DNA from 3 places in the Rhizobium sp. MHM7A genome. Region 1 is predicted to be linked to each of the others. Evidence: predicted binding sites of a transcription regulator. Region 1 holds the regulator's gene; each other region holds the start of a gene.

Region 1 (10,646 bases):
ACCATTCGATCATGAGCATTTGACCGCTGATCAACGTTCCGTTTCTTGACGGGCAGGCCCTTCTTATAAGATACGGGTAACATATCTTGACTAAGGTGCAAGGCATGTATCGCGCCCTCACAAGAGATATCGAAGTCGTGGTCGAACCGTTCTATCTGGAGGAGCAATCCGATCCGGAAGACGATCGCTATGTCTGGGGTTACCGGATTGTTATCAGCAACAATTCCGGCGTCGCTGTCCGCCTGGTCAACCGCTACTGGAACATCACCGACCAGAACGGACAGGTGGACGAGGTGACCGGTCCGGGGGTCGTCGGCGAACAGCCGCGGCTCAGCCCGGGCGACACCTATGAATATTCTTCCGGCTGCCCGCTCGACACGCCGTCAGGGCTGATGTTCGGCCATTACCAGATGGAAACGGATGAAGGCGAGCTGTTCGACGTCGACATCCCCGCCTTCTCGCTGGATTCGCCGGGTCTGCTACGCGTGCTTAATTGAACGCGTAGCGTAGAAAATGCTACTCATCACTGCAAAGTAGCAGAACGTTCTGGTGGACGTGCGACCCAGATTGCGGAGCCTTGCCCCTTCATCCGCGTGCCGGCGCCGACCAATACCTGGGGGATGCAAGATCGATCTGGTCGCACAGCCGTGGATCCCAGGCTTGCCCAATTATCAATCTACTAAAGATCGAAAGGATCCGAGGCCTGAGTACCTGGCTTTGCTTCGAACGGATCTTTAGATTGCGGCGGTGCTGGCTGTTTTGCGACCGCATCGTTTACCGCCTTTTGGCAGGCGAGCAACTCATCCGCTGCCCTGGCGGAATCTTTCAGACCGAGGGCTACAATCTGCTTTCCTCTAAAGCTGGCGCGGAAACTCAGTTTACCCGCAAACTCCGCAATCAAGTCAGGATCCTTGGAATCAATCCATAATGATTTGAAGCCAGGGAGATCCAGACCTGTCGCATCAGCCGTCCATTTATACTCGCCTAACGAGAGTTCGAGGGGATAGCGCTTCCCTTTCTCCAGGGATTTCCAGTTTGGATTTCCGAGCATGATGTAAAAAGGGTTGTCCTTTTTCCGGAGATTGAAACCAAGACGAAAAATGGTGTCGTCATCAAAGGAAGTCAGAACAAAACAGCCATTGTCTAAGGTCGGATCGACAGCCACGCTCCAATCGCCGATCTCTTTCCATTGGTTTGTCTCGTCAGCCAAGCCAATTCGTGGCATCGCAGCCGTTAATGCGAGTACGAAATATAAAAAGCGCATAAGGCCCACCCCAAAGTACCAGTTGGGGAATAGGCGCACAGTAACTACCGAAAGTCGAGCCACGGTGCCGCTGCAATGCCATTTTTTTCGCGCGCTGCGCGCGACCGATGTTATTCCGCCGGCTGAAGCTCGGCCGCCTGGAAGCGATAGGTGGTCGAGCAGAATTCGCAGGTCACGGCGATTTCGCCATTTTCCTGGCTGGCCTCGATCTCCTCGGCGGTGAAGCCCTTCAGCACGTTACCGATCTTTTCCCGCGAACAGCTGCAGCGGTCGAAGACGGCGCGCGGTTCGTAGACGCGCACGCCGCGCTCGTGGAACAGGCGGAACAAGAGCCGTTCTGTGCCGACCTGCGGATCCGTCAACTCATCGGCGTCGATGGTCTCGACAAGCGAACGCGCTTCGACCCAGGCGTCGTCCTCGCCATGGGGGCGGTCGCCGTTGTCGCCGTCACCGCCGTGGAGATCGGGGTGGCGCATGCGCTCCGGCGCCTCCGGCAGGAACTGGGCGACGAGACCGCCGGCGCGCCAGCGATGGCGCGGCTTGCCGGCGTCGTCACGGTCCAAGAGTTCGGCCGCAGCCAGGCGCACGCGCGTCGGGATCTGCTCCGACTGGCGGAAATAGACACCGGCAATCTCTTCGAGCGAGGTGCCATCGAGCGCGACGATGCCCTGATAGGGTTGAGCGAACTTGCCTTGATCGATGGTGAAGGCGAGCACGCCCTTGCCGAGCAACTGCTCCGGCTCGGTCTCGCCTGATGCGACGGCCTTGTCGAGCAGCGACCGGTCAAAACGGGCATAAGCACGGACGTTGTCAGGCGTCGAGAAATCGGCGACGAGGAGATCGACCGGGCCGTCGCCCTTGGTCTGCACAGTGAACTTGCCGTCGAACTTCAGCGAGGTGCCGAGCAGCACCGTCAGCACGACCACTTCGGCAAGCAGCCGGGCGACGGGCGCGGGATAGTGATGGCGCTCGAGAATGGCATCGAGCATGGGCCCGAGCTGGACGGCGCGACCGCGCACATCCAGACCCTCCACCTGAAAGGGGACGACATGATCATCGCCGGCGAAATCGAACTGGCCGAGGGCGGCTGCAGCTTCTGCCATGGCATTCACTCCTAGTTCTCAAGCAAAGGGTCAGCGTGCCCTTCGCTCGCGCGGCCGCAAGTCCGTGACTTACAGGCTTCCGATTATGGTTCAGATCGCGCCCAGGCACCAAGCAAGAATCGACTTCTGCGCATGAAGACGGTTTTCCGCCTCATCGAAGACCACGGATTGCGGGCCGTCGATCACCTCGTCCGTCACTTCCTCACCGCGATGAGCGGGCAGGCAATGCATGAACAATGCATCATTGCCGGCCTTGGCCATCAAGGCCGCATTGACCTGATAAGGCTGGAAGACGTTGTGACCCCGGGCCCGATGTTCCTGATTCATGGAGACCCAGGTATCGGTCACCACGCAATCGGCGCCGGCGACCGCACGGTCGGCATCATGGCAGAGCATGATTTCGGCGCCCTCATTGCGGGCCCAGTTCAGATAGTGATCCTTGGGCTCCGAACCAAGGGGCACGGCCATGTTCATGCGGTAGCCGAAGCGCGCGGCGCCTTCGACCAGCGAATGCAGCACATTGTTGCCGTCGCCGGTCCAGGCGATGGTCTTGCCCTTGATCGGGCCGCGGTGCTCCTCGTAGGTCATGATATCGGCCATGATCTGGCAAGGATGGGTATCATCCGTCAGCGCATTGATGACAGGCACGGTCGCGTGCTCGGCAAGCTCCAGCAGGCGCGAATGCTCGGTCGTGCGGATCATGATTGCATCGACATAACGCGACAGCACCTTGGCGGTGTCCCCGATCGTCTCGGCGCGGCCGAGCTGCATTTCGGTGCCCGAAAGGAAGAGTGTTTCGCCGCCGAGCTGACGCATGCCGACGTCGAAGGAGACGCGGGTGCGCGTCGACGGTTTCTCGAAGATCATCGCCAGCATCTTGCCGGCGAGCGGCTTGTCGTCTTTGCCGGCCTTGAAGGCCTGCTTGCGGGCGAGCGCGTCGTTCATGATGGTTCTGAGGTCGGCTGATGTGACCGCCGAAAGATCTAGGAAATGTTTGGGAGCCATGTTCTTACCTGTCGTGCGCCCGAAGGCGGCGATCCTTTCAAGCCGTCTTCTTGACCTTGGAGGCGCGGATGCTCTCGGCGGCGCGCTCGAGGCGCGCGAGCCCTTCGCGGGCTTCCTCGGCAGTGACGACGAGCGGAGGAAGAAGGCGGATGACGTTGTCGCCCGCCGGCACGCCGAGCAGGTGCGCGGCGCGGATCGCCTGCAGCAGTTCGGCGGAGGAAACCGCAGCCTTGACGCCGAGCAGAAGCCCCTCGCCTCTGATATCCTCGATCACGTCGGGATAACGATCCTTGAGCGAGGCAAGCCCCTGACGGAAGACGAGCGCCACGTCGCGCACATGCTCAAGGAAACCATCCGCGAGAATGATATCGAGCACGGCGCTGCCAACGGCCATGGCAAGCGGATTGCCGCCATAGGTCGAACCATGCGTGCCGGCCTTCATTCCGGAAGCGGCCTCCGCGGTGGCAAGGCAGGCTCCGAGCGGGAAACCGCCGCCGATGCCCTTGGCAACGGCCATGATGTCGGGTGTGATGCCGGACCATTCATGGGCGAAGAGCTTGCCGGTGCGGCCGACGCCCGTCTGCACCTCGTCGAGGATCAACAGCAGGCCCTTTTCGTCGCAGATCTGGCGAAGCGCCTTCATGAACTCGTTGGTTGCAGGACGCACACCGCCCTCGCCCTGCACCGGTTCGATCAGGATTGCTGCCGTCGCATCGGTAACGGCGGCGCGGACGGCATCGATGTCGCCAAAGGGCACCTGATCGAAACCCGGCGCCTTAGGGCCGAAGCCTTCGAGATATTTCTCCTGGCCGCCGGCGGCGATCGTCGCGAGCGTGCGGCCGTGGAAGGCGCCTTCGAAGGTGATGATATGGAAGCGCTCGGGGTGGCCCTTGGAGAACTGATAGCGGCGCGCCGTCTTGACGGCGCATTCGAGCGCCTCCGCGCCCGAATTGGTGAAGAACACCTTGTCGGCAAAGGTTGCGTCGGTCAGGCGCTTGGCGAGGCGCTCCTGGCCGGGGATCTCATAGATATTGGAGAGGTGCCAGACCTTATCGGCCTGCTCCTTCAGCGCTGCGACAACGTGCGGATTGCTGTGGCCGACCGATGTCACGGCGACGCCGGCGCCGAAATCGAGATAACGCTCGCCGCCTTCGGTGATCAGCCATACGCCCTCGCCTCGCTCGAACCGCAGCGGGGCGCGAGAATAGGTGTCATAAAGCGGCGCGGCTTCAGCCATGGCGCGGGTCTCCCAATGTTGTCATGCCCGGACTCCGGCTAAAGACACCAAGCCCGACAAATTAAAAATGCCGCCTTTCGGCGGCAAGCGGTACTATTTCCTTTTCGCGCTGCAATGTCAACAAAACTGCGGCCTTAGCGCATGCAGCAAGCTAGTACAGGGGCGTTTCCGGCCTTCAACAGGCATTATTGCAGAAATGACACGCGGAGGCAGCAAGTTGGGGAAAACTTGAAATTCGATTCATCCGGATTCCCGCGACTCTTGTCACGGAGTCAGCCTCACACTAGGTTAAAGTTCAATTACTAGACTGCATGCGGCGGAACTAGTCACCAAAATTGATCAGGCGTTTCTTGTTTCGGAGGCTTCCGGGACAACGGTGAGGGATTCTGCCATCACCAACGCAAAAGGTGGAGACAGGGCATGAACTGGACAGACGAGCGGGTCGAGAAACTCAAGAAGCTTTGGTCGGAAGGACTGAGTGCCAGCCAGATCGCGGCGCAGCTTGGCGGGGTCAGCCGAAATGCCGTCATCGGCAAGGTGCACCGGCTGAGCCTTCCCGGCCGTGCCAAGGCCGGCGGCACAGCCACAGCGGCGCGCACGCCGAAGCGCCAGACTTCAGCGCCGCGTGCGCCGAACTACGCCTCCCGGATCACCACCCGCACCGTTACCCGCCAGCAGGGCGCAACGATGCTGAAGGAAGAGATCGAGGTCGATGCGGTCGAGGAGATGGAATATGTGCCGGCCGGCAACGTAGTCGTGCCGATTTCCCGCCGCCTTGGCCTGACGGAGCTGACTGAACGCACCTGCAAGTGGCCGGTCGGCGATCCGCTGAAGGAAGACTTCCATTTCTGCGGCTGCGAGTCCCCGGACAACTCACCCTATTGCGGCTATCATCAGAAGCTTGCCTACCAGCCGGTCAACGAACGGCGCCGGGCGGCTGCACGGGCAAGTTGAGCGGGCTGCATCCACGGACAAAAAAACGGGCCGAGTGGCCCGTTTTTTATGATCGGAGTGGGGAAGCGACCTTTGTGTTTGGCAGCAAAGCCGACCACACTTTCCGTCATCCCAGGGCTTGACCCTGGGATCCACAACCAAGCACACCACTTCAATTGTTTCCCTGCAGTTCGATGCTATCGCGCTTCTCACAGTGCCAGCCGCATGGATCCCAGGGTCAAGCCCTGGGATGACGGAGGGGAGATGGTGCCTGGACAGGTTGGCTCTGCAGGCGCGATGGAGAGGTGGCGCCGAGACGCACAGCCCTCGCAGGCGCGATGAATTTGCGGCAAAAGCGCCGCTTCACAAGCTGCATCAGCGGGCGTTAGGCTAGAACGCCAACCCACACTCCGTCATCTCAGGGCTTGACCCTGGGATCCACAACAGGCACTCGGCTTCGATAACTTCCCTGCAGCTGAATGCCATCGTTCCTCCCGCAGCGCCAGCCGCATGGATCCCAGGGTCAAGCCCTGGGATGACGGAGGAGAGGTGGTGCCTGGATGACCGAGGTGAGGCCGTGCTGGCTCATACCCAGCGCCGGTGCGATGAAGGGCCTGGGAACCGCTGCACGGGCGGGAGCGCCGGCCACATGCACTCTCCTCAACCTCAGGCCTCCATCGAGTAACCGGCGCCGCGGACGGTGCGGATGACGTCCTGCATGTTGGAGAAATTCAGCGCCTTGCGCAGGCGGCCGACATGGACGTCGACGGTGCGTTCGTCGACATAGATGTCGTGGCCCCAGACGCCGTCGAGCAGCTGCGAGCGGGAAAAGACCCGGCCTGGCGACGACATCAGGAATTCCAGCAGGCGGAATTCGGTCGGTCCGAGGCGGACCTCGCGGCTCTTGCGGTGGACGCGATGGGTTTCGCGATCGAGCTCGATATCGCCGCATTTCAGCACCGACGACAGCACTTCAGGGCGGGCACGGCGCAGCATCGCCTTGACGCGGGCGACGAGTTCGGGGGTCGAGAACGGCTTCACGACGTAATCGTCGGCGCCGGTGGACAGCCCGCGCACGCGCTCGCTCTCCTCGCCGCGCGCCGTCAGCATGATGATCGGCAGCCGCTCGGTTTCCGGCCGCATGCGCAGGCGCCGGCAGAGTTCGATGCCGGAGACGCCGGGCAGCATCCAGTCGAGGATCAGAAGGTCGGGCGTGCGCTCCTGAAGCCTGATTTCGGCCTCGTCGCCGCGCAGGATGGTATCGACCTCGAAGCCTTCCGCTTCCAGGTTATAGCGAAGAAGTACGCTCAGGGCTTCCTCGTCTTCAACAACTGCGACTCTCGGGATCATGCGTGTCCGTCTCCTCGCGCAAAAGCCTTAAACCGGGGCGATTAAGCAGGCGTCCTGCGCATCTTCAGAAATTGGCTGCGACCTCTTTGCGCGCCCCGAACGGGCGCGCACGCAAGTGGTTGGTCCGGGCGGCTGGCCCGGTCCGCTGGTTCGTGACGATTATTCCGTCGCGGCGCCGACAGTGTTGGCGCTGTCATCCTTGGGGCGATCGCCTTCCGGCTGGGCGCCCGTTGCCATGTAGTAGATAGTCTCGGCGATGTTGGTGGCGTGGTCGCCGATGCGCTCGATGTTCTTGGCGCAGAAGAGCAGATGCGTGCAGCTCGTGATGTTGCGCGGATCTTCCATCATGTAGGTCAGCAGCTCGCGGAACAGCGACGTGTACATCGCGTCGATCTCGTTATCGCGTTCGCGGATGGCGGTCGCCTTGTCGGCGGCGCGCGTCGTATAGACGTCGAGCACTTCCTTGAGCTGGACCAGCGCCAGCTCGGACAGGTGCTCGAGACCGCGGGCGAGCTTGCGGGGAACGCCGGTGCTCTGCACGGCGATGACGCGCTTGGCTGTGTTCTTGCCGAGGTCGCCGACGCGTTCGAGATCGGCGGCGATGCGGATCGAACCCATGATTTCGCGCAGGTCTGCGGCCATCGGCTGGCGGCGGGCGATGGTGACGATCGCCTTGTCGCCGATTTCGCGCTCGGTGTGATCAAGGATCACATCGTCGGAGATGACCTTCTGCGCCAGCGCCGTGTCGCCGTTGACCAGCGCCCGGACGGATTCCGCGACCATCTGTTCGGCCAGGCCGCCCATTTCGGAAATCCGCCTGGACAGGAACTTCAGATCATCATCATAGGCAGAATAAATATGTGTCGATGCCATTGGGCTTTGTCCTCGAATAACGGGAAGGCTTCGGATCGCCGCAATCAGCCGAAGCGACCCATGATGTAGTCCTGGGTACGTGGATCGTCCGGATTGGTGAACATCTTGTCGGTGTCGTTCTCCTCGACGAGGTTGCCGAGGTGGAACATGGCGGTGCGCTGCGAAACGCGCGCGGCCTGCTGCATGGAGTGGGTGACGATGACGATCGTGTAATTCTCGCGCAGCTCGTGGATCAGTTCCTCGACCTTGGCGGTGGCGATCGGGTCAAGCGCCGAGCAGGGCTCATCCATCAGGATGACTTCCGGGCTGACGGCAACGGCGCGGGCGATGCACAAGCGCTGCTGCTGGCCGCCCGAGAGGCCGGTGCCGGACTCGTGCACGCGGTCCTTGACCTCGTTCCAGAGGCCGGCGCGCTGCAGGCTGGTCTCGACGATCTGGTCGAGATCGGCCTTCGACTTTGCGAGACCATGGATGCGCGGGCCGTAGGAGACGTTTTCGTAGATCGACTTCGGGAACGGGTTCGGCTTCTGGAAAACCATGCCGACGCGGGCGCGAAGTTCGACGACGTCGATATCCGGATCATAGACGTCGTCGCCGTCCAGCGTGATCTTGCCGGTGACGCGGCAACCCTCGATCGTGTCGTTCATGCGGTTGAGGCTTCGCAGGAAGGTCGACTTGCCGCAGCCGGAAGGACCGATCAGGGCGGTTACGGTGTTTTCGCGGATGTTCAGGTTGACATCGAAAAGCGCGCGCTTCTCGCCGTAGTATACGGAGACATCCTGTCCGATCATCTTATACGGGACGTTGCTCATCTTCTGATCCAGCGCCTTTTCAACTGCAGCTTCCGTCAACATGTTCATGATGTTTAACTCCGTTTACCAGCGGCGCTCGAAGCGACGACGCAAGAGAATGGCACCCATGTTCATGGCAACCAGGAACAGGAGCAGGACGATGATGGCACCCGAAGTACGCTCCACGAAGGCGCGTTCCGCCTCGTTCGCCCACATATAGACCTGCACGGGCAGCGCCGTCGAGGGATCGAGCGGCGTGGTCGGTGCATTGGCGACGAAAGCGACCATGCCGATCAACAGCAGCGGCGCGGTTTCACCGAGCGCGTGCGCCAGACCGATGATCGTGCCGGTGAGGATGCCGGGCATGGCAAGCGGCAGGACATGGTGGAACACCATCTGCATCTTCGAAGCGCCGAGGCCCAGGGCTGCAGCGCGGATCGAGGGCGGCACGGCGCGCAGTGCGGCGCGGGTGGCGATGATGATCGTCGGCAGGGTCATCAGCGTCAGCACCAGGCCGCCGACCAGTGAAGCCGAGCGCGGCAGACCGATGAAGTTGATGAAGACGGAGAGGCCGAGCAGACCATAGACGATCGACGGAACCGCGGCGAGGTTGTTGATGTTGACCTCGATCAGGTCCGTCAGCTTGTTCTTCGGCGCAAACTCCTCGAGGTAGATCGAGGCTGCCACGCCGATCGGCAGAGACAGAACCAGCACGATCAGCATCAGATACAGCGAGCCGATGAGGGCGACGCCGAGGCCGGCAGCCTCCGGGCGGCTGGAGTTGCCATTGACGAAGAGACCGGTGTTGAACTCCTTGGTCAGCGCACCGCTCGCCTTCAGCTCGTTCATCCAGCCGACCTGCTTGTCGCTGACCTTGCGGTTCTTCTCCTCGACCGAAAGGTCGATCTGGCCCTTGTTGGCGCTGTCGATATTAGCATCAGCGAGCAGCGTGACGTTGACGGTCTTGCCGATGATCGAAGGATCGGCGACCACCATGTCACGCAGCTGGATCGGCGCGCCCTTGGAAAGCATGGCCGTGGCCTCACGCACATCGGGACGGCTGGATGCATTGATGTTCAGCTGCTTGACGATCGCATCGCGCAGCAGAACCGGATAGTTGGCGGCGATCAGCACCGAAGGGTCGGTCGCGCGCTTGTTGTTCGGGTCGATCGTCTTCTCGGCGAATTCGATCGGCAGGGTGATCGACGTCTGCTGGAAGGCCGTGTAGCCCTTGCCGATCACCGTCCACAGCAGGATGAAGAGGAAGATGAGGCCGAAAGCGATGGCGGCGATGCCATAGGCCTGGAACCGGCGCTCGGCGGCATAGCGGCGTTTGATGCCGATATCGCGGCGCGGCGGCGCCTTGGAAATGGTTCCGGCGACGGGAGAAACAATATTCGTCATTCGTACTGCTCCCGATATTTGCGCACGATGTAGAGCGCATAGATGTTGAGGCAAAGCGTGATGCAGAACAGCGTGATGCCAAGGGCGAAGGCAACCAGTGTCTGCGGCGAGGTGAACTCAAGGTCGCCGGTGAGCTGGTTGACGATCTTCACGGTCACCGTCGTCATCGGCTCGAAGGGATTGATCTGGATGCGGGCGGCGACACCGGCGGCCAGCACGACGATCATGGTTTCGCCGATGGCGCGCGAGGCGGTCATCAGCAACGCCCCGACGATACCGGGGAGAGCCGCCGGCAGGACAACCTTCTTGATGGTTTCGGAGCGCGTGGCGCCGAGACCGAGCGAACCGTCACGCAGGGCCCGCGGCACGGCGGTGATGATGTCGTCCGACAGCGAGGAAACGTAGGGGATCAGCATGATGCCCATGACGATACCGGCTGTCAGCACGCTCTGCGCCTGGATGAAACTCGCATAATTGCCGGAGAGCAGGCCGCTGATCTGAGCGGAGAAATCGCGCAGGAACGGGCCGACGGTGACGAGGGCGAAGAAGCCGTAGACGATCGTCGGAATGCCGGCGAGCACTTCGAGAAGCGGCTTGGCGATGCCCCGCAGCTTCGGCGAGGCATATTCGGCCATATAGATGGCGGCGAAAAGGCCGACCGGCACGGCAACGAGCATGGCGACAAG
Region 2 (10,646 bases), on a different contig from region 1:
CGAGCAGGCGCGCCTGCACCGAAACGTCGAGACCGCCTGTGGGCTCGTCCATGAAGACGAGGCGCGGCCCGGTGACGAGATTGCGGGCAATTTGCAGGCGCTGGCGCATGCCGCCGGAAAAGGCGCGCGGCTGGTCGTCGATGCGCTCTGCGTCGATCTCGACACGTTCAAGCCAGTCGATGGCGGCCGAGCGGATCTTGCCGTAGTGCCGGTCGCCGATCGCCATCAGCCGTTCACCGACATTGGCGCCGGCCGAGACGGTCATGCGCAGCCCGTCGGCGGGGTTCTGGTGTACGAACCCCCAGTCGGTGCGCATCAGGAAGCGGCGCTCGGCCTCATTCATATGGTAGAGGTCGCGGTAGCTGCCGTCGCGCATGTGGTACTCGACGCTGCCGGTGGTCGGCATCAGCCTGGTGGAGATGCAGTTGAGCAGCGTTGTCTTGCCCGAACCGGATTCGCCGACGATGGCGAGCACCTCGCCGGGCCAGAGCTCGAAGGAGACGTTCCGGCAGCCGATGCGATTGCCGTAGAATTTTGAGAGGTCGTTGACTTTGAGAAGCGCCGTGTCGGTCATTCCGCAGCCTCCCGGGCCAGCATTTCGCCGGCATGCCCCTGCGCCCGGCGATCTTCGCAATGGTCGGTATCGGAGCAGACGAACATGCGGCCGCCCTTGTCGTCGAGGATGACCTCGTCGAGGTAGACATCCTCTGCGCCACAGAGCGCGCAGGGTTTGCCGAAGCGCTGAATCTCGAAGGGATGGTCTTCGAAGTCCAGGCTGACGACGTCGGTATAGGGCGGCACGGCATAGATGCGCTTTTCGCGACCGGCGCCGAAAAGCTGCAGCGCTTCCGACTTGTGCATCTTCGGGTTATCGAACTTCGGTGTCGGCGAAGGATCCATGACGTAACGTCCATGCACCTTGACCGGATAGGCATAGGTGGTGGCGATGCGGCCGTTTCGGGCGATGTCTTCGTAGAGCTTCACATGCATGAGGCCGTATTCTTCGAGCGCATGCATCTTGCGGGTCTCGGTCTCGCGGGGCTCGAGGAAGCGCAGCGGCTCTGGGATCGGCACCTGATAGACCAGCACCTGGCCGGCTCCGAGCTTTTCCTCCGGGATGCGGTGGCGCGTCTGGATGATCGTCGCATCCCTGGTATGCGTCGTCACCGCGACATTGGCGACCTTTTGGAAGAAGGCGCGGATGGAAACGGCGTTGGTCGTATCGTCGGCGCCCTGATCGATGACCTTCAGCACGTCGTCAGGCCCGATGATCGAGGCCGTCACCTGCACGCCGCCGGTGCCCCAGCCGTAGGGCATCGGCATTTCGCGGGAAGCGAAAGGCACCTGGTAGCCTGGAATGGCGATTGCCTTCAGGATGGCGCGGCGGATCATCCGCTTGGTCTGCTCGTCGAGATAGGCGAAGTTGTAGCTGGCGAGATCGCTCATTCGGCGGCTTCCTTCATGTCTTCGCCAGCACTGCGGGCGGCTTCGAATTCGCGGCGCATGCGGCGGACGAGATCGAGTTCGGCCTGGAAGTCCACATAATGCGGAAGCTTCAGGTGCTCGACGAAACCGGTCGCCTGGACGTTGTCGGAATGGGAAATGACGAATTCCTCATCCTGCGCAGGCGCGGTGATGTCCTCGCCGAGCTCTTCGGCGCGCAACGCCCTATCGACCAGAGACATCGCCATAGCCTTGCGCTCGCTCTGGCCGAAGACGAGGCCGTAGCCGCGGGTGAATTGCGGCGGCGCCTTGGCCGATCCCTTGAACTGGTTGACCATCTGGCATTCAGTGATTTGGATTACGCCGAGCGAGACGGCGAAGCCGAGCTCCGCCACGTCGAATTCCACCTCGACTTCGCCGATGCGGATCTCGCCGGTGAAGGGGTGATTGCGGCCATAGCCGCGCTGGGTGGAGTAGCCGAGCGCCAGCAGGAAGCCCTCATCGCCCCGGGCAAGCGCCTGCAGGCGCAGGTCGCGGGTCATCGGGAATTCCATCGGCTCGCGGGTCAGGTCGCCGATCTCGTGATCTTGCGGCATGTCGCCGTCTGCCTCGATCAGGCCTTCCTCGCCGAGAATTTCGGACACGCGCATGACGCGGCCGGTCTCCGCCGTACGCTGGGCAGGCGCCTCGACCGCTTCGTCCTGAAGCAGCGAGGGATCGAGCAGCCGATGGGTATAATCGAAGGTAGGCCCAAGAAGCTGGCCGCCCGGCAGATCCTTGTAGGTCGCCGAGATGCGCCGTTCGATCGTCATATCAGCCGTGTCGAGCGGCCTTGAATAGCCGAAGCGCGGCAGAGTCGTGCGGTAGGCGCGCAGCAGGAAGATCGCCTCGATCATATCGCCGCGCGATTGGCGGATGGCGAGCGCTGCAAGCGTGCGGTCGAAAAGCGAGGCCTCCGCCATCACGCGGTCAACGGCGAGGCCCAACTGCGCCACGATCTGGTCGATGCCGATCGCCGGCAGAGAACGGTCGCCGCGGCGGCGGTCGGCAAGCAGGCGGTGGGCATTGGCAATGGCGGCCTCGCCACCCTTGACGGCAACATACATGAGCTCAGATCTCCGTTGCTGTGATCTTGGTGGTGCGCGGCAGACAGAGGAAGCGTTTGCCCGATGTCAGCACGATGTCGATGCCGCGCGGAAAGAGCGCACGATTGTCCGTCCAAAGCGGCAGAAAGGTCTCGGGCAGCCCCCTGGGCGCGATCTCAGTCTCGCTCTGGATGCCGGGGCCGATCAGTGCCAATCTGCGCCCGCCCTCCAGCTCGGCGAGTTCGATGATAATGGTCGTCGAACGGTCGGGATATTCCTGCGTGCCCGATGCAAAGACGCCGAAGGAGGAAAGCGCGGTACCGGCTTCCGTGAAAGCGAAGCGCGCCTCGGCCTTTTCGCTCGTCAGCGGAGCGCCAGTGTGGAAGCCGAGCCATTCCGGCACAGCCGATTTGGCCAATCCCTGCGAAAGCCAGACCGGCGTGTCATGGTCGCAAAGTGTCAGCGCGATCGCGCCGGCGGCGATGCCGAACGGCCCGGGCGGAGCGATATCGGGCTCAACGGTCTGGATCGTGCCGGGACGGGCCATGCCGTCCATCAGCATCTTGAAAACGCTCTGGGAGTGGAACACCGGGGCGGCAAAGCCGCCGGTCAGGGCTTCTATCTTCAGACCCATCAGTCGTCACCCCGCACCATAGTGAAAAAGTCGACGCGGGTTGCCGCCGTCTCATCCGCCCTACGGCGTTCGGCAGCGGCTATCCGTTCCTCGATCGGCAGAAGCAGGGCCTGTTCCACAAAATCCCTGGTCGCCTCCTGCTGCCAGAGCGCGTCGAACATCGCCGCAAGACGGGCCTTTTCCCGGTCGGTGCCGAGCGCCTGCGCATGCCCGACCGATCCGGAGTCGAGCCGGACCGAAGCACGCGTCACCGTCACTTCCCCAAGATTGAAGGCGGCTCCGCCGCCACCGATGCGCCCGCGCACCATCACCAGGCCGGTTTCGGGTCCGCGCACCGGCTGCACCTGAGGCTTTTCCGGCAACGCATCCCAGACCGCCGAGAGTTCGCTCCGTTTTGCGCGCGCCAGCAGATCGGCGGCGCGTTTGCGCGCCGACACCCTCTGTGACGCAGCGTCCCTATTCTCCGCTGATATCATCGCCATCTTCCCGGAAATGTCTATTGATATAGACAACTATACAAGATATTTCTAGGCTTAGATCGAAGTCGTGACAAGGGTGTGACATCTCAGGCGTAACGCATCTTTTCGCTGCGCAGGCGACTCTGTAACGCTTTGATCCAAGCAGTGGGAATGAAGTGGCAGGGTGGAATGGCGGGATTGAAGCAGGTGCAAAGGCAAACGGGTGTGGCGCTTTGGCGTCAGATTGCCGACCGGATACGCGAGGCGATCAGCGCCGGCGCCTATGACGAAACTGGAATGGTGCCGCCAGAAACCGGGCTGGCGCTGCAGTTCGGCGTCAACCGGCATACGGTGCGCAGCGCTCTGGCGGCGCTGGCGCAGGAAGGCATCGTGCGTGCGGTGCAAGGTCGCGGCACGCTGATCGAGCGCAAGGAGCGCTTCAACTTCCCGATCACGCGGCGCACCCGCTTTACCGCCGGTATCGGCGATCAGGCGCGCGAGATGCGAGGACTTCTGCTCGAGGAGGCAAAGGAGGAGGCGAGCGCCGAGGTCGCTCGCTGGCTTGGCCTGAAGCCGGGAGCAGAGGTGATCCGGCTTGAAACGCTGCGCGAGGCCGACAAGCGGCCGGTTTCAAGGGCGACGAGCTGGTTTCACGCCGAACGTTTCGCCGGGATCGGCGAGGCCTACCGAAAGCACGAATCGATCACCAAGGCTTTCGCCGAACTCGGGCTGGTGGACTACGTCCGGGCGACAACCGAGGTAACGGCGGCGCATGCTGCTACTGCCGATCTGGCTGACCTGGAGCTCACCCCTGGCGCGATCCTTCTGATCGCCAAGGCGATGAACACCGATCTTGATGGCGTGCCGGTGCAATATTCCATTAGCCGGTTTGCGGCTGATCGGGTGCAGTTCACCATCGAGAATTGAGGCTTGGCGTGCCGACCGGCTCCGGTGGCACGCCTACTTGAATTCAATGCGCGCCGGACATATCGCCCAGCACTTCCTTGGAAGCGACGGTGGAATCCGCATTCAGCTTGTAGACCATGGGAACGCCGGTCGCGAGGTTGAGGGCAAGCACGCCTTCTTTGCTGAGCTTGTCGAGCACCATGACGAGCGAACGCAGCGAATTGCCATGCGCGGCAACCAGCACCTTCTCGCCGCGCAGCACGCGCGGCAGGATATCCGTGAGGTAGTAAGGCCAGACGCGCGCGCCGGTGTCGCGCAGGCTCTCGCCACCGGGCGGCGGCACGTCATAGGAACGGCGCCAGATATGCACCTGTTCCTCGCCCCATTTGGCGCGCGCATCATCCTTGTTGAGGCCCGAGAGGTCGCCGTAGTCACGCTCGTTCAGCGCCTGGTCGCGGATCGTCTCGAGGTCAGGTTGACCGACCTTGTCGAGAATGAGCTTCAGCGTGTGCTGCGCGCGCACTAGAGCCGAGGTATAGGCGATGTCGAATTTGATCCCGTATTCGGCAAGTGCGGCGCCGCCCGCATTGGCTTCCTGGATGCCGAGCTCGGTCAGATCGGGATCCTTCCAGCCGGTGAAGAGATTCTTCAAGTTCCAGTCGCTCTGGCCGTGGCGAACGAGGACGAGGGTACCGCTCATGAATATGCCTCCGTAATATCTTTATTGGGAAGAAAGCCCGAGCACGTCGAGCATGGAATAGAGCCCCGGCTTCTTGTCGCGCGCCCAGAGCGCCGCCTTGATGGCACCGCGTGCGAAGATCGAACGGTCGGCCGCACTGTGCGACAGGCTGACGATTTCGCCTTCGCCGGCGAAAAGCACGGAATGCTCGCCGATGACGGAGCCGCCGCGCAGCGTCGCAAAACCGATCGTACCCGCCTCCCGGGCGCCGGTATGTCCATCGCGCACCCTGACCGATTTCGAGGCGAGATCGACATTGCGGCCCCTGGCCGCCGCTTCGCCGAAAAGAAGTGCAGTGCCGGAAGGGGCGTCGACTTTGTGCTTGTGATGCATTTCCAGGATCTCGATGTCCCAATCAATAGGATCGAGCGCCCGCGCCGCCTGTTCGACCAGGACGCTGAGCAGATTGACGCCAAGGCTCATATTGCCCGACTTGACTATGCGGGCATGGCGTGCCGCGGCGGCGATCTTCGCGTTGTCCTCGGTCGAGCAGCCCGTCGTGCCGACGACATGAACGATACGGGCCTGCGCGGCGAGGCCGGCGAATTCCACGCTTGCGGCAGGCGAGGTGAAGTCGAGCACGCCTTCGGCATGGAGGAATGCCTGGAGCGGGTCGTCGCCGATCATGACTCCGGTCGGGCCGAGGCCCGCCATCTCGCCAGCATCCTTGCCGACGAAGGGCGAGCCGACACGCTCGACGGCAGCGTGCAATGTCACGCCGTCGATCGAATGGACGAGCCGGATCAGCGTCTGTCCCATGCGTCCCGCCGCGCCAACCACCACTAGTTTCATCGCAGCATCGCTCATGTCCGTCTCACCAAGTTAGTTTGAATCGGAGGCCGAAGGCCTCTGCAGGTTGTTGAGGCGAGCGTAAAGACCGTCGCTGACCTTCGCAAGCGCCTCGTGATTGCCTTCCTCGACGACCCGGCCCTGCTGCATGACGACGATCTTGTCGGCGCGCACCACGGTCGACAGCCGGTGGGCAATGACGACGACGGTGCGCCCCGTCATCGCCTCGTCGAGCGCCTTCTGCACCGCGGCCTCGGATTCGGTGTCGAGGGCCGACGTCGCTTCGTCGAGGAGCAGGATCGGAGCATTGCGCACCAAAGCGCGCGCGATTGACAGACGCTGGCGCTGGCCGCCTGAAAGCGTCACGCCGTTTTCACCGACAGGCGTATCGTAGCCCAGCGGCTGAGCTGAGATGAAATCATGCGCGTAGGCGAGCCGGGCGGCATCCTCCACCTCGGCATCGGTCGCATCCGGCCGGCCGTAGCGGATATTGTCGCGGATCGTGCCCTCGAACAGGTAGGGCTGCTGTGAGACATAGGCGAGCTGCTGGCGCAGCGACTTTTTGGTGATATGGGCGATATCCTGTCCATCGATCAGGATTTCGCCTTCGCGCGGATCGTAGAAACGCGGTATGAGGCTGATGACAGTGGATTTGCCCGCACCCGAGGGGCCGACGAGCGCCGTTGTGGCGCCGCCCTCGGCGACGAAGCTGACGCCGTTCAGCACGCTCTCATTGCCATAGGCGAAGGAAACGTTGCGGAATTCGATCCTGGCCTGCGTCACTGTCAGCGGTCGCGCATCCGGCAGGTCGCGCTGGCGCGGCTCCATGTCGAGCAATTCGTAGATCATCCGCGCATTGACGACGGCGCGCTCCATCTGCACCTGCAGGCGGGCGAGGCGCCGGGCCGGGTCATAGGCAAGCAGCAGCGCCGTTACGAAGGAGAAGAAGGCGCCCGGTGCCACATTGTAATAGATCGAGCGATAGGCGGCATAGGCGAGCACGCTGGCGACGGCAAAGCCCGCGAAGCTTTCTGTCAGCGGTGAGGTGCGCTCGGACAGCCGGGCTATCCGATTCGCCCGGTTTTCTGCGGCCGTGATGAGCTTGTTGACCTTGTTCTCCAGCTCCTCTTCCATCGTGAAGGCTTTGACGATGGCAATACCCTGGATCGTCTCCTGCATGGCCCCCAGCACGTGGCTGTTCAGATGCACGGCCTCGCGGGTTGCCGAGCGAAGACGTTTGGAAACATAACGCAGCGCATAGAGCAGCGGCGGGGCCATGATGAACACGGCGAGGCTGAGCAGCGGGTCCTGAAGGACCATCACGCCGATCAGCGAAACGAAGGTCAGGAGGTCGCGCACCGTCGAGGTGATCGTCAGGTTGAGCACGTCACGAATGCCGCTGACGTTCTGGCTCACCTGCGCGGCGATATGGGCCGACCGTGCCTCACTGAAAAAGCCGACAGAAAGCGTCATCAGATGCGCATAGAGGCGGCGCTGATATCGGGCGACGATATTGTTGCCGACCTTGGAAAGCGCCACGGCCTGGCCGTAGCTGGCAAAACCGCGCAACACGAAGGCCACGAAGATCGAAAGACAGATGATCCAGACGACGTCGGCGCGGCGGTTGGCGAAGGCCTCGTCGATGATCGCCCGCATGATCCATGCGGTGAACGCCGTCGAAAGCGCCACAACCACGAGGCAGGCGATCGCAAAGACATAACCCCAGAGATGGTCGCGGCCGTTTTCAGCGATGATGCGCTTCAGGATGCCGGTCACGGTATCGCTGTTGACGCTCTGCTTTCTGCTTTCTGCGGCTTCCAAAAATGAGCTTTCCTGTCCTGTGCCGGCGCGCCATGGAGGCGGCACGCGCTTTTGGCGGCTCTATAAAGAGTTAGGATTGGTTTGGCTAGAGCGCCGCGCGTCCGACTGGGCGGGCCAGCACGCTCTGCCTGCCTTGAGCGCGGGGTCAACGCCGCCAGCGGCGGCCTTCCGTCGATACGCCGAAATTCGCCGGCATTCGGGCATAGGCGGAAAGCCCGGCAAGGGCTGCCAACGGATGCGTCACCACATAGGTGGGAATGGTGCGAAGCAGCGCTGTATGCGGCGCCTTGTCTTCGAAGGCGATGCGGAATTCCGGCTTCTTCAGCGCCGGGAGGATCTTTTGTGAGATGCCGCCGGAGAGATAGACGCCGCCGCGCGCCATGAACACCATCGCCATGTCGCCCGCCACGCGGCCGAGATAGGTGGCAAACAGCGAGACGGTCTCAACGGCCGCCTTGTCGCTGCCGGCAAGCGCATGCGAGGTGATGTCGGCGGGATCCTTCATCGTCGGCTGGATGCCGTCGACGACGCAGATGGCGTTATAGAGATTGACGAGGCCGCGCCCGCAGAGGATCTGTTCGGCCGAAACGCGGCCTTCGATCGTCTCGATATGCGGAAAGATTTCATAATCGCGCTTGCTGCGCGGCCCGAGATCGACATGACCGCCTTCGCCGGGAACCGGGATCCAGCTCTGCTGGGCATGTACGAGCCCGCCGACGCCGAGGCCGGTGCCGGGTCCGAGAACGACGCGCGAGGCGATCATGTCGCCCGTGGCATTGCCGATGCGCTCACGGTTCTCATCGGATAGGGCGGCGATTGCCAGCGCCTGCGCCTCGAAATCGTTGACGACGAGCACATCCTCTATGCCGAGGCCGCCGATCATCGTCTTAGGCCGGATTACCCAATCGCAATTTGTCAGAGGAATCTCGTCGTCGTTGATCGGACCGGCGACGGCGAGGATGGCCGAACGCGGCTGCACCGCCGTCTTGTCGAGCACGCCCCTCTGGATCGCTTCGTCGATCGTGGAAAAATCCGCAGTGCGCACATTTGGAAACTGCTTCGGCTCGGCATAGGCGTCGGTCAGGATGGAGAAGCGGGCATTAGTGCCGCCGATATCGCCGATCAGGATCGGGAAAGGCAGCGGAGCGGTGCTGTGGTTCGGTTTTGGCATGGCCGGTTCCGTGCTGATCAGGCTTCGAGTGTGGGAAGGAGCTTTATAGCGGTCGCGTGGTTGAGCGCCATCGGAATGTCGTAGACGATCGCCAACCGCATCAGTGCCTTCACGTCGACATCATGCGGCATCGGGGTCAGCGGGTCGACGAAGAAGATCAGGGCGTCGACCTCACCGGTCGAAATCAGCGCGCCGATCTGCTGATCGCCACCGAGCGGACCGCTTTTGAGCCTGGTGACGTCGAGATCGGGAGCGGCGTCAAGCACCCGGCCGCCGGTCGTGCCCGTCGCGACGATCTTCCAGCGCGAGAGAAGGTCCTGATTGGCGCGGGCGAATGCCGCCATGTCGTCCTTCTTCTGGTCATGCGCGATCAGCGCAAGGCATTTGCTGCCGGCCATGAAGTGAATCTCCGCCCCAACAATTCAATCGATTTGATCGCTTTATACCAAGAATTTGCGATTTGAAAGACAGAGCGTCCGCCACTTCATTGGAGCGCCGGCTTGTCGTTCGGGACCGGGCCGACATCCGGCAATGCGTCATCGCTATCGTCAGCCGACGCGGCCGCCGGAGCGGCGGCGAACGCGCTTGCGGCGGAGGGCCCGCCATAGGTGGCGGCTTGCATCGAAGCGACGGAAGCGGCATCGAGAACCGCGGCGCAGGCCTTCGGCAGATCGGAGACCATCATCTCACGCGGCGGCTTCGGCGGCTTGGCGCCGGGCTTGGGTGGTTTCGGTGGCGCCCAGGGCGCCGGCGTGAACCAATAGGCGAGCGACTTGTCGCAGCCGTCCCCTGCGGCGACGGGAGCCTGCGGCGTGCATCCGGCAGCACCGGGCGGGCATTTGATGCGAATGTGGAAATGCGAGTCATGCCCGTATATCGGCCGGAGCTTGCCAAGGTTGGTTCGGTCGCCGGCCCAGGTATCGCACATTTTCTTCTTGATCGCCGGATTGACGAAGATGCGCTCCACTTCGGGATAGCTCGCCGCCAGCATCAAGAGCCGCGCGCGCGATTCCGTCCATACCCTCGGGTTGACCGTGAGGAACTTGTCCTTCTGCAGCATGCTGGTGAATGGCAGGTCCTCGCGCTCCTGGGGCGTCATGCGGCGCGCCGGCATCGGGGTGAACCAGATATCCGCGTCTAGGCCGATCTGGTGCGAGGAATGGCCATTGAGCATCGGTCCGCCGCGCGGCTGCGCGATATCGCCGACGAGAATGCCAGGCCAGCCGGCATATTTGACCGCGTCCTGCGAAAACCGTTCCAAGAGCGCGATCATCGCCGGGTTGCCCCAGCGGCGGTTGCGTGAAAGCCGCATCGCCTGCCAGGTCGGCCCGTCGGTCGGCAGCGCCACCGCGCCGGTCATGCAGCCCTTTGCATAGAAGCCGATCGGCTGCGCCGGCCCCTGCGTCGGCAGGCTGGCGCCTGCAAATAGAGCCTTGGCGCTGCCTGGGCTTGGCGTCTTCTGCTGTGCGCCGACGTCGCCGGCGGCGAGGCCTGCGCCGATCGCGCCGGCAAGCGTTAGTCTGCCGAATGTTCTGAAAGCCTGGGCGAAGCCGAGAGCCATGCTGTTCCCTTAAGTCGATGCCGAAGTGATTTGCGTTCG
Region 3 (10,646 bases), on a different contig from region 1:
CCTGCATCGGCAATTCCGGTCCGTTGCCGGCGCCGATTTCCAAGACGATCAACGACAAGGGCCTGATCGTATCCGGCGTGCTGTCCGGCAACCGTAACTTCGAGGGCCGTATTTCGCCTGATGTCCAGGCGAACTACCTCGCTTCGCCGCCGCTCGTCGTCGCCTACGCTCTCGCTGGCACGGTTCAGAAGGACCTGACCAAGGAGCCGATCGGCGAAGACCAGAACGGCAACCCGGTCTATCTCAAGGATATCTGGCCGACTTCGCACGAGGTGCAGCAGTTCATCCAGAAGTACGTGACACGCGAACTCTACGAAACCAAATATGCCGATGTCTTCAAGGGTGACGTCAACTGGCAGGCCGTTCAGGTTCCGCCGGGCCAGACCTATGCCTGGGACGACAACTCGACCTATGTCCAGAACCCGCCCTATTTCGTCGGCATGGGCAAGAAGGGCACCGGCGTCTCAGACATCAAGGGCGCTCGCGTCCTCGGCCTGTTCGGCGACAAGATCACCACCGACCACATTTCTCCGGCCGGTTCGATCAAGGCGGCATCGCCGGCCGGCGCCTATCTCATCGGCCATGACGTCGCCGTTGCCGACTTCAACCAATACGGCACGCGGCGCGGCAACCATGAAGTGATGATGCGCGGCACCTTTGCCAATATCCGCATCCGCAACCACATGCTTGGCCCGAACGGCAAGGAAGGCGGCTACACCATCCACTATCCGTCGAAGGAAGAGACCTCGATCTACGACGCCGCCATGCAGTACAAGGCCGAAGGCGTGCCGCTCGTCATCTTCGCCGGTGTCGAATATGGCAATGGCTCTTCGCGCGACTGGGCTGCCAAGGGCACCAACCTGCTCGGCGTCAAGGCCGTGATCGCCCAGTCCTTCGAGCGCATCCATCGTTCGAACCTGGTCGGCATGGGCGTCATCCCCTTCGTCTTCGAGGAGGGCACGACCTGGCAGAGTCTCGGCCTCAAGGGCGACGAGCTCGTCACAATCGAGGGGCTTGATAAGATCAAGCCACGCGAGAGGAAGATCGCCAAGATCAGCTATAGCGACGGCTCCGTGAAGGAAGTTCCGCTGCTGTCGCGCGTTGATACGCTCGACGAGGTGATCTACCTCAACAATGGCGGCATTCTGCAGACGGTTCTGCGCGATCTCGCTGCCTGATTTTTAAGAGACCTGACTGATAATGGCCGCCGGGAAGCAGTTTCCGGCGGCTTTTTCTTTGCGGCGACAGTCTTTTCCGGAGGCTCACGATGATTTGTCTCAGGCGCGTTCCGGCCGGGTTGCGGTCTCACCCGTTCGTGATTTTTCGTTTGGAGCCGGAAGGATTATTCGTACGTTCATATCTCAGAGCCTTCGGTTCCAAACGCCGTCGGCGCTGAAAAAGAGGTGCAGGTGAATGTCCCCCCGTTTCTTGATTCCGCTGATCGCCGGTGTTGCTCTTGCAGGCTCGTTGCATGCCGAAGACGGCAAGCGCAGAGGCGTTGTCGAACTTTTCACGTCACAGGGTTGCTCCTCCTGTCCTCCCGCTGATGCCGCCTTCCGGAAACTGGTGAACCAGGGCGATGTCATCGCCCTCGCCTACCACATCGACTACTGGAATTACCTCGGCTGGGCCGATACGCTGAGCTCCAAGGAAAATACCGAGCGGCAGTACGGCTATGCCAGGACGATGGGCCGCAGCAACGTTTATACGCCGCAGGTCATCGTCAACGGACGCGGCCATCTGGCCGGCGCCGATCTGAACGGCATCAACAGCCGGATCGACAGCTACAGCAGCGAAGGCAACGGTCTGACCGTTCCGATCAGCGCGGCGATGCGCGGCGACGAGTTGGAGATCAAGATCGGCGCCGGACAGGGCAAGGCCAATGTCGTTATGGTCTATTTCGACAAGGAAAAGACGATCAACGTCGAAAAGGGCGAAAATAGCGGAAAGAAGATCTCCTATCTGCACAGCGTCACCAATGTCGAAACCGTTGGGATGTGGGACGGCAAGGCGACCAGTCTGACGCTGCCGGCGAGCGTCCTGCAGCGTCCGCAGCTCGAAGGTTGCGCTATCCTGCTGCAGACAGCGACGGCGGACGGCGACCCGGCGGCGATCCTCGGTGCGACCGTGGTGATGGCGGGAAAAAACATCTGACTTTCACCCGTTTACGGGTGGAATGCCGGGCGGCCCGGCCGAGCGTATTCGGGGCTGGGGTTAAGGTCGATACGCTCCGCCGGGCCCTTTGGCGCGCTGGCGCCAAACCGGGATGCATAAATCCCCCGCAAATGAGGCGCTGTTTTGACTGAAATGCGGCAGTGCGGAGAAAGCGTCCTTTCTCCCCAGGCCATCGTACCCGCCTGCATGGCGCCGCAGTGCGGCCTAAAGTGACAGGCCGCGCTCTTGCAATTTGCGGCGGCTCGGGCAAACTGTCACTCTCCTGTCACAAGCGGAGGCCTTGGAGACCTGATGACAGATCAGCCGGATTTGCGACACGGCGAAAGCCGCTCCGTCGACAATGGTTCCTCGGTCGTCGTCGATCTCAGGGAATACAAACAAAGCAAGGACCCGCTTCCGGTGACCTTCCACCGGCGCGAGCTGGATGCAATCCTCTGGATCTACGGCCGTATGGTCGGCGAGGGAGAATGGCGCGATTACGCCATCGATCATCTGAGGGACAGGGCGGTTTTTTCAGTCTTCAAGCGCTCCGGCGAGATGCCGCTCTTTCGGATCGAGAAGAACCCGAAGCTTGCCGCCAAGCAGGGCGCCTATTCCGTGATTAATATCAACGGCATGATCCTGAAGCGCGGTCACGAGTTGAACCAGGTGTTGAAGGTGTTCGACAAGGCCCTGAAGCTCGTCGACAAGTAGGCTTATCAACCCGCAAATAATGTGCCGGGATAGGCGGCCGCATCCGGATTGGTCGTCATGCCCTCGCCGAGGGCGCGCTGCATGAACATCGTGTCCAGCCAGCGCCCGTGTTTATATCCGGTGCCCCTCATCAGACCGACCTCCTCAAAGCCGGCTCCGCGATGAAGCGCGATCGAGGCGGGGCTGGCGCCGCCGATGACGGCAGCCATCTGTCGAAAGCCGAGCACGGTGCAGCGTTCGATCAGTTCGGTAAGGAGGGCCTTGCCGATACCTCGGCCGCGGGCTTCAGGCGCCAGATAGATCGAATCCTCCACCAGCCAGCGATAGGCGGGGCGCGTGCGAAAAGCCGAGGCATAGGCGTAGCCGAGCAGTATCCCGTCTCCATTTACGGCGGCGATATAGGGATAGTGCTGGCTGACGATCGCGGAGAAACGCTGGGCCATCTCGGCTTCGGACGGCGGTGCAATCTCGTAGCTCGCAACGCCATTTAGGACGGCTTCGCGATAAATACCGGCAATAGCGGAGATATCGGCTTCGGAGGCATCGCGCAACAGGAAGGACATTCGGCAACAAATCCATCGAGGGAGGTCTTTCAAACCACTCCGCTGAAGCCAGCGCAATAAAAAAGGCGGCCCGGAGCCGCCTTTTTCGATCGTGATAGACCTGCTTATTTACGGTTGCCCATGAACTGCAGCAGGAACATGAAGAGGTTGATGAAGTCGAGATAGAGTGTCAGCGCACCCATGATCGCCTTGCGGCCGGCAACAGCGACGTCATCAGCTTCGTAGTAGAGTTCCTTGATCCGCTGCGTGTCGTAGGCGGTGAGGCCTGCGAAGATCAGCACGCCGATTACCGAGATCGCGAACTGCAGCGCGGACGAAGCCAGGAAGATGTTGACGAGCGACGCGATGATCAGACCGAACAGGCCCATGATCAGGAACGAGCCTATCGCCGACAGGTCACGCTTCGTCGTGTAGCCGTAAAGCGACAGCGCGCCAAAGGAGGCGGCGGTCACAAAGAAGGTCTGCGTGATGCTTGACTGGGTGTAGACCAGAAAGATCGATGACAGGGACAGACCCACCAGCGCGGCATAGACCCAGAAGGTGGTCTGCGCGGCGGCCACGCTCATCCGGTGAATGCGGAAGCTCAGGAAGAAGACAGCCGCAAGAGGCGCAAGAATCACGACCCAGCGCAAGGGCGACTGGAACAGAAGCACGCCGAATTGGGTGAGCTGGCCGTCCTGGACCGCGAAGTTGAACCCAAGATATGCGGCCACGCCCGTGATCGCCAGGCCCAGCGCCATCAGGTTGTAGACCTTGAGCATATATGCGCGCAGGCCTTGATCAATCATCTCGCCGGTCTGGACGCGGCTTTGATAGTTACGAAGATCAGCCATAGTTTCCTCTTACAAGCTCCGATGGAGATACGGTGTCGGGTTTTCGACCCGGGCGCCGCTGCGGAGCTCCAGCATGCCTGCAGACAATATGAGGCCTTCACCCATCGCAAACAAGGGGCTTGCGGGGCTGCGCCGGTTAAATCGGCGTAAGGTGAAGGCTTTTCGGCCGCGCTATCTACCTAAAGCTCGCGCAGTACGGGCGCCGCCTTCTGTCCGAGGATGCGCCAGGTGCCGATGAGGCCGATGCCGACGGTGAGCACCAGTGCGGTGACGAGCGTCAGTCCCGCCACATCGGGCAGGAAGGTGGACGGCAGGCGCATGATGCGGGCGACGATGAACCAGGCAGCGGCGGCGCCGGCGATCAGCGAGAAAATCGCGGTCGCGAGCCCGAGGATCAGATATTCGTAGCTGAAGGCGCGGATCAGCATGGCGCGGGTGGCGCCGAGCGTCTTCAACACCACGGCGTCGTGGGTGCGCGCCCGATTTCCCGCGGCGAGCGCACCGGCAAGGACGAGGACCGAGGCGACGAGGGCCACGGAGGCTGCGGCACGGATCGCGGTCGCAAGCTGCGCTACCAGCCGATTGACGATATCGATCGCGTCCTTGACGCGAACGCTGGTGATCGTCGGGTAGGCGTTGGTGACGGATTTCAGGATCGCTGCATCCTCGGCCGGCGTCGAGGAGGGATCTGTCAGCGTCGCCAGCCAGGCGTGCGGGGCGCCGCGGAAGGTATTGGGCGAGAAGACCATGACGAAATTGATCGACAGCGATTCCCATTCGACACGGCGCAGATTGGCGATCTTCGCCGTGATGTTACGTCCGAGGACGTTGACGGTGACGGTGTCGCCGATCTTGAGGCCAAGCTCGTGCGCCTCTTCCGAGGAGAAGGATACAAGCGGCTCGCCGCTGTAATCCCTGTCCCACCAGCTGCCTTCGCTGAGGGCGGCATTTTCCGGAAGCGCGTCGGCGTATGTGATACCGCGATCACCGTTCAGCACCCAGCGACCGGCGGCCGGCACGTTCATCTTGGTGACGTCTTCGCCGTTGAAGGCGACGATCCGGCCGCGCAGCATCGGCACTTCCATCAGCTTGCCCTTCGGCGCCTGCGCCTGGACGAGATTGCGGAAGGCGTCGACCTCGGCGCTCTGTATATCGACGAAGAAGAAGTTGGGTGCACCCTCGTTCATGCGGCCGGTCAATTGCTGGCGAAGGTTGCCGTCGATCAGCGTCAGCGTCACCAGCAATGCCAGCCCGAGGCCGAGCGAAAGCACCACCGAGGGGGTAAGTGCGCCGGGGCGGTGGATATTGCCGATAGCAAGCCTGAGGGCCGGCGAACTGACGCGCGGGCTGCGGCGCGCGAGCCAGGCGATTAAGGCGGCGACGAGGCGCAGGACGACGAAGGCGAAGACGATCGCACCGACGAAGACGACGGCGATGAAACGATCATAGGCGGTGAGGATGGCGAGGCCGGCAAGGCCCACCATGAAGAGGGCGGCCAGCAAGATATAGGGCCAGGACGGCAGACGGCGGGTCTCGAAGCCCTGCTCGCGGAACAGTGCGGTCGCCGGCACTTCGCGGGCATGGCCGAGCGGCAGAATGGCGAAAGCCAGCGTCGTCAGGATGCCGAAGAGCGTCGCAAGCACCAGCGCACCGGGATAGAGGGTCGGCGCGGTCGAGACCGGCAGGAATTGCGCCAGGAACTGCGCCGCAAAGATCGGCGACAGGGCGCCGATGACGAGGCCGGTCACGATGCCGCCAAGGGAGATGATAGCGATCTGAAAGAGATAGATCAGAACGACGACAACTGCCGGAGCGCCGAGACATTTGAAGGTGGCGATTGTCGTGCGCTTGGAGTCGAGGAAAGCACGCACTGCATTGGCGACGCCGACGCCACCGACAACCAGCGCGGTGAGGCCGACCAGCGTCAGGAATTGCGAGAAACGGGTGATGTTTTCGGTGAGCGACGGTGCTGCGCGGTCGCTGGTACGGATCGCCCAGCCGGCGGAGGGAAACTCCCTGGATGCACGCACCTGGATGCCCGACATCGTGCTCCTGTCTTCCAATCGGATCTTGTAGGCATGTTCGACCAAGCTTCCGGTCTGGATCAGCCCCGAGGATTCGAGCGCCTGCCGGCTGACCAGCAGACGCGGCGCAAAGCCGAAGCCTTCAGACAGCGCGTCCGGCTCGGTCTTCACCGTCCCGGTGATACTGAGTTTGACGTTGCCGAGCAGCAATTCGTCGCCAACCGCAAGGCCAAGCCGATCGAGAAGCAGAGGCGCTGCCAACGCGCCGTAAGTGCCACCTTGGCCGGAAAGCAGGGCTGCAAGCGGATAGTCCGGCTCTGCCTCGAACCGGCCGTAGAGCGGATAGGCGTCGTCGACGGCCTTAACCTCGACCAGCGCCTGGTCCGAACCGTCGGGCTTGCGGGCCATAGAGCGCAGGCCCGTTGAAACCGAAACTGTCCCCAGGCCTTCGAGGAAGCTCATTTCCTGAGGCGTCGCCTCGCGGTTGTTGAGTTCGAAACGCACGTCGCCGGCCAGCAGCTCCTGGCCCTGAGAGGCGATCGTGTCGGTAATCGACTGTGAAACGGAATTGACTGCGGCGATCGCCCCCGTGCCGAGCGCGATACACGCGAGGAAGATGTAGAAGCCGCGAATGCCGCCGCGTAGCTCGCGGAGCGCCAGGCGAAAAGCGAGCGAAACACGCGGTGTAAGGATACTCATGCGAATGCCGCCTCGCTGTGGCGGGCGGCGCTGTCGCCTTCGATCCTTCCGGAGCGGACGCGGATCTGGCGCGAGCAGCGGTTGGCAAGCGAGACGTCGTGGGTGACGAGAAGCAGGGTCATGCCGCGTTCGGCCTGCTTGGCAAACAGCAGGTCGGCGATCTGGCGGCCGGTCTCGGTATCGAGATTTCCGGTCGGTTCATCGGCAATCAGCAAAGCGGGCGAGGGGGCGAGCGCCCTGGCGATAGCCACACGCTGCTGTTCGCCGCCGGAAAGCTGGCCGGGATAATGGTTCAGCCTCTGTCCGAGGCCGACCGAATTCAGCTCGCGATGAGCGATGTCGAAAGCATTGGGAACATTGGCGAGTTCCAGCGGCACGGCGACGTTTTCCAGCGCCGTCATATTGGCGATCAGGTGGAAGGATTGAAAGACGATACCGATATTGCGGCCGCGGAAATCGGCGACCTGATCCTCACTCAGGCTATGGAGCGGCGTGTCATTGATATTGATTTCGCCGCTGTCGAGCTTCTCCAGTCCGGCGAGCACCATCAGCAGGGTGGACTTTCCGGAACCGGAGGGACCGACGATGCCGACGGATTCTCCGGCGGCGATATCGAGATCGATGCCCTTCAGCACATGGACGGAGGCCGCGGCGCTGCCAAGGGTCAGATCGGCGCTCTTCAACTCGATGATAGTTTTTGCCAACGGAAATCGCCCTATATAAGCCCGTAATCAAATTGCCGCATAACGGCACCCCGCCAATCTAGGGAAAGCAGGATGAGATTTAAAGTTGCCGCCCTTCAATTCACCGTCATTGCCGTCTCGCTAATCTTTGCCGCCAGCGCAAATGCGCGGACGATCAATCTCGTCGGATTCGGGGACAGCCTGATGGCAGGCTATCAGCTGCCGCCCGGCGACGGCTTTCCCGAAAAGCTGCAGGCGGCCTTGAAGGGGAAGGGGTTCGACGTCGCTATCGCCAATGCGGGCGTCTCAGGCGATACGACGACTGGCGGCCTCGCCCGCATAGACTGGTCGGTGCCTGACGGCACAGATGGCGTCATCCTGGAGCTCGGCGCCAACGATGCGCTGCGGGGCATTCCGCCCGAAGAAAGCGAGAAGAATCTCGACCAGATGATAACTCGACTGAAGGAACGCGGCATTGCGGTGCTCCTCGTCGGCATGATGGCACCGCCCAATATGGGCGCGGATTATGCCGCACGCTTCAATCCGATTTATCGGAAACTTTCGGAGAAACACGGAGTTCGGCTTTATGCATTCTTCCTTGATGGCGTGGTGCTCGATGCAGGGCTCAAACTCAGCGACGGCATGCATCCGAATGCGAAGGGTGTCGACGTCATTGTCGAAAAGATGGAAGCCGATGTCACAAATTTCGTCGAAGCGATTTCTTCTGTGAAGAAATAGGGGCTTGCGCGGCTCTTGATTGCGTGATTCCGTGTGAGCACCTGCAAAAGATTCGGGGAGTGCTCGTTATGCCGAGACTGTTTACCGCCCTCGAAATTCCGCGCAATGCTGCAATGAGCCTTTCATTGCTGCGCGGTGGCCTCCCCGGAGCACGATGGATCGATGTGGAAAATTACCACATCACGCTACGCTTCATCGGTGATGTCGACGGTCGCACGGCCGATGAAGTCGTTGAACGCCTTGACCGGATCGACCGGCCGGAATTCCAGTTTCGGCTCGAAGGCGTTGGCTCCTTCGGCTCGAAGAAACCGCATTCGGTCTGGGCCGGGGTTTCCCAATCGCCCGAAATGTACGCCCTGCAGGCCGAGATAGAACGCATCTGCCAGCGCATCGGCCTGCCGCCGGATCCGCGCAAATTCACGCCGCATGTGACGCTGGCACGGCTCAAATCCTCGCGGCTCGACGACGTCGTGCAATATCTGACTGGACGTGGCAACTTCCACACCGCGACCTTCACGGCACCGCGTTTCGTGCTGCTTTCATCGCGCGAATCGGTCGGCGGCGGCCCCTATCTCACCGAAGAAGTGTTCCCGCTCCACGAGGGGCGCTCGGCGCCCAGCGTTCCCAGCAGGCTGCTGCAACCGGTCAAGAGCCTGGTATAGACCAGCTCGAAACCGTCTGGTCCGCCATAATAGGGATCGGGGATATTCTCTCCCGTTCCAAGCGCGGTATCGCCGAAAAGACCGATGTTCGCTCCGTCAGGCGCGATCCTCCCGAGCGCTGCCATGTTATCGCGGTCCATAGCCAGGATCAGACCGAAATCCCTGAAATCCTGCGGCTGGATGCGGCGGGCGCGTTGTCCCGAGATGTCGATGCCGTGGCTCCTCGCGATGGCGACTGAACGCCAGTCGGGCGGCTCGCCGTCATGCCAGCCGCCGGTGCCGGCGGAACCGATCGTGAAACAGCCGTTCAGGCCCGCCTCGGCGACGAGATGGCTAAATATTCCCTCCGCCAGCGGAGAACGGCATATATTGCCCATGCAAACGAAGAGGATGCTGATGCGTTTCATCGGTAGGCCTGTCGGATAGATGAGAGGAGCATGGCATGAAAGGGGAAAAACTGGAACGGGCCGCTGCCGAGGCGCAATTGGCTGATCTCAAGGGCTGGGCGCTCAATGACGCGGCTTCGTCGATATCGAAAACCTTCAAGTTTTCCAACTTCATCGAGGCTTTCGGCTTCATGACGGAAGCAGCAATCACGGCGGAGAAGCTCAACCACCATCCAGAGTGGTTCAACGTCTACTCCAAGGTGGAGGTAACGCTGAACACGCATGACGCCGGCGGACTGACGGAGCTCGATTTCAAGCTCGCCAAGGCCATGGAGAAGGCGGCGGCGCGGCGTCTTGTTTAAAAGCTGAAGCGCCATCACCATATGCTGGCATGGACGAAAGGATGTGAGGGATGGACGACGTCAAATTCGGAGAAATCCTATTGCCGGGAGACGAGGACACGCAGAGCCGCCGGGAGAAGACCGTCCGGCAGAAATTCTGGCCGACCTTCCGTCGGGCGGTGCGGCAGGTTCCGTTTTCGCGCGATGTCGTCGCCGGTTTCTACTGCGCGCTCGATCCGCAGACACCGACGAAGGTGCGTGGCGTGCTGCTGGCAGCGCTCGCCTATTTCGTCATGCCCGTCGACATGATCCCTGACATTTTCGCTCTCGTCGGCTTTTCCGACGATATCGCAGTGCTCTCAGCCGCCTTCGCCATGGTGCGCGGCAACATCCGGCCGAGCCATTACGAGGCGGCCGACCGCGTTCTCGCCGACGGACCCGAGGAAGCGATGAAGACGATCTAGATTCATTCCTGCTCCAGCATCTTGCGAAGCTTGCCGAAAGCCAGCCGGATGCGCGATTTCACCGTGCCGAGGGGCAGCCCGGCCGCTTCTGCGATCGCCGAATGCGATTGGCCGAGAAAGAAGGCGGCGCGGAGCATTTCGCGCTGTTCCTCCGGCAATTGTTCGACTGCGGCGCGTATCTTGGCGTCGCGGTCATCATTGGCGACCATTTCGTCTGCGGCGATCTCGGCCGGCGGCAGCAGGGCCGGGTCGGTTTCGTCGAAAATGCGGGTGCTGGTGCGGCGCCTGAGATCGATGCGGCGGTTGCGGGCAATGCGAAAGAGCCAGGTCGAAAGAGAAGACCGCGTGGAATCGTAGAGATAGGCTTTATGCCAGAGCACGATCA

Evidence for each region. The regulator PhoB, encoded in region 1, activates phosphate uptake and scavenging genes when phosphate is short. The targets are predictions, from matches to a motif close to TGTCATNNANCTGTCAT.
Region 2: phnF (phosphonate metabolism transcriptional regulator PhnF) is a predicted target of PhoB. The motif match lies at 3,709-3,725, and genes of this name have one in related genera.
Region 3: FFR93_RS33665 (DUF2794 domain-containing protein) is a predicted target of PhoB. The motif match lies at 2,428-2,444, and genes of this name have one in related genera.

The regions. Positions count from the first base shown of each region.
Region 1 is NZ_VCHT01000010.1:63,197-73,842, reverse strand. It holds gene apaG (Co2+/Mg2+ efflux protein ApaG) at 105-497, shown strand; gene FFR93_RS27075 (hypothetical protein) at 680-1,264, opposite strand; gene FFR93_RS27070 (Hsp33 family molecular chaperone) at 1,375-2,367, opposite strand; gene argF (ornithine carbamoyltransferase) at 2,458-3,372, opposite strand; gene FFR93_RS27060 (aspartate aminotransferase family protein) at 3,410-4,609, opposite strand; gene FFR93_RS27055 (GcrA family cell cycle regulator) at 5,030-5,563, shown strand; gene phoB (phosphate regulon transcriptional regulator PhoB) at 6,209-6,892, opposite strand; gene phoU (phosphate signaling complex protein PhoU) at 7,052-7,765, opposite strand; gene pstB (phosphate ABC transporter ATP-binding protein PstB) at 7,810-8,625, opposite strand; gene pstA (phosphate ABC transporter permease PstA) at 8,641-9,960, opposite strand; gene pstC (phosphate ABC transporter permease subunit PstC) at 9,957-10,646, opposite strand, start outside.
Region 2 is NZ_VCHT01000005.1:258,860-269,505, reverse strand. It holds gene phnK (phosphonate C-P lyase system protein PhnK) at 1-574, opposite strand, end outside; gene FFR93_RS19555 (alpha-D-ribose 1-methylphosphonate 5-phosphate C-P-lyase PhnJ) at 571-1,446, opposite strand; gene FFR93_RS19550 (carbon-phosphorus lyase complex subunit PhnI) at 1,443-2,549, opposite strand; gene phnH (phosphonate C-P lyase system protein PhnH) at 2,554-3,162, opposite strand; gene phnG (phosphonate C-P lyase system protein PhnG) at 3,162-3,638, opposite strand; gene phnF (phosphonate metabolism transcriptional regulator PhnF) at 3,810-4,547, shown strand; gene FFR93_RS19530 (2,3-bisphosphoglycerate-dependent phosphoglycerate mutase) at 4,591-5,226, opposite strand; gene dapB (4-hydroxy-tetrahydrodipicolinate reductase) at 5,248-6,072, opposite strand; gene FFR93_RS19520 (ABC transporter ATP-binding protein) at 6,088-7,875, opposite strand; gene FFR93_RS19515 (glucokinase) at 8,021-9,046, opposite strand; gene FFR93_RS19510 (methylglyoxal synthase) at 9,064-9,444, opposite strand; gene mepA (penicillin-insensitive murein endopeptidase) at 9,531-10,607, opposite strand.
Region 3 is NZ_VCHT01000016.1:92,489-103,134, reverse strand. It holds gene acnA (aconitate hydratase AcnA) at 1-1,178, shown strand, start outside; gene FFR93_RS33670 (thioredoxin family protein) at 1,414-2,154, shown strand; gene FFR93_RS33665 (DUF2794 domain-containing protein) at 2,467-2,868, shown strand; gene FFR93_RS33660 (GNAT family N-acetyltransferase) at 2,874-3,431, opposite strand; gene FFR93_RS33655 (Bax inhibitor-1/YccA family protein) at 3,536-4,264, opposite strand; gene FFR93_RS33650 (ABC transporter permease) at 4,444-6,987, opposite strand; gene FFR93_RS33645 (ABC transporter ATP-binding protein) at 6,984-7,691, opposite strand; gene FFR93_RS33640 (arylesterase) at 7,764-8,408, shown strand; gene thpR (RNA 2',3'-cyclic phosphodiesterase) at 8,477-9,070, shown strand; gene FFR93_RS33630 (low molecular weight protein-tyrosine-phosphatase) at 8,977-9,477, opposite strand; gene FFR93_RS33625 (4a-hydroxytetrahydrobiopterin dehydratase) at 9,513-9,818, shown strand; gene FFR93_RS33620 (YkvA family protein) at 9,869-10,261, shown strand; gene FFR93_RS33615 (sigma-70 family RNA polymerase sigma factor) at 10,264-10,646, opposite strand, start outside.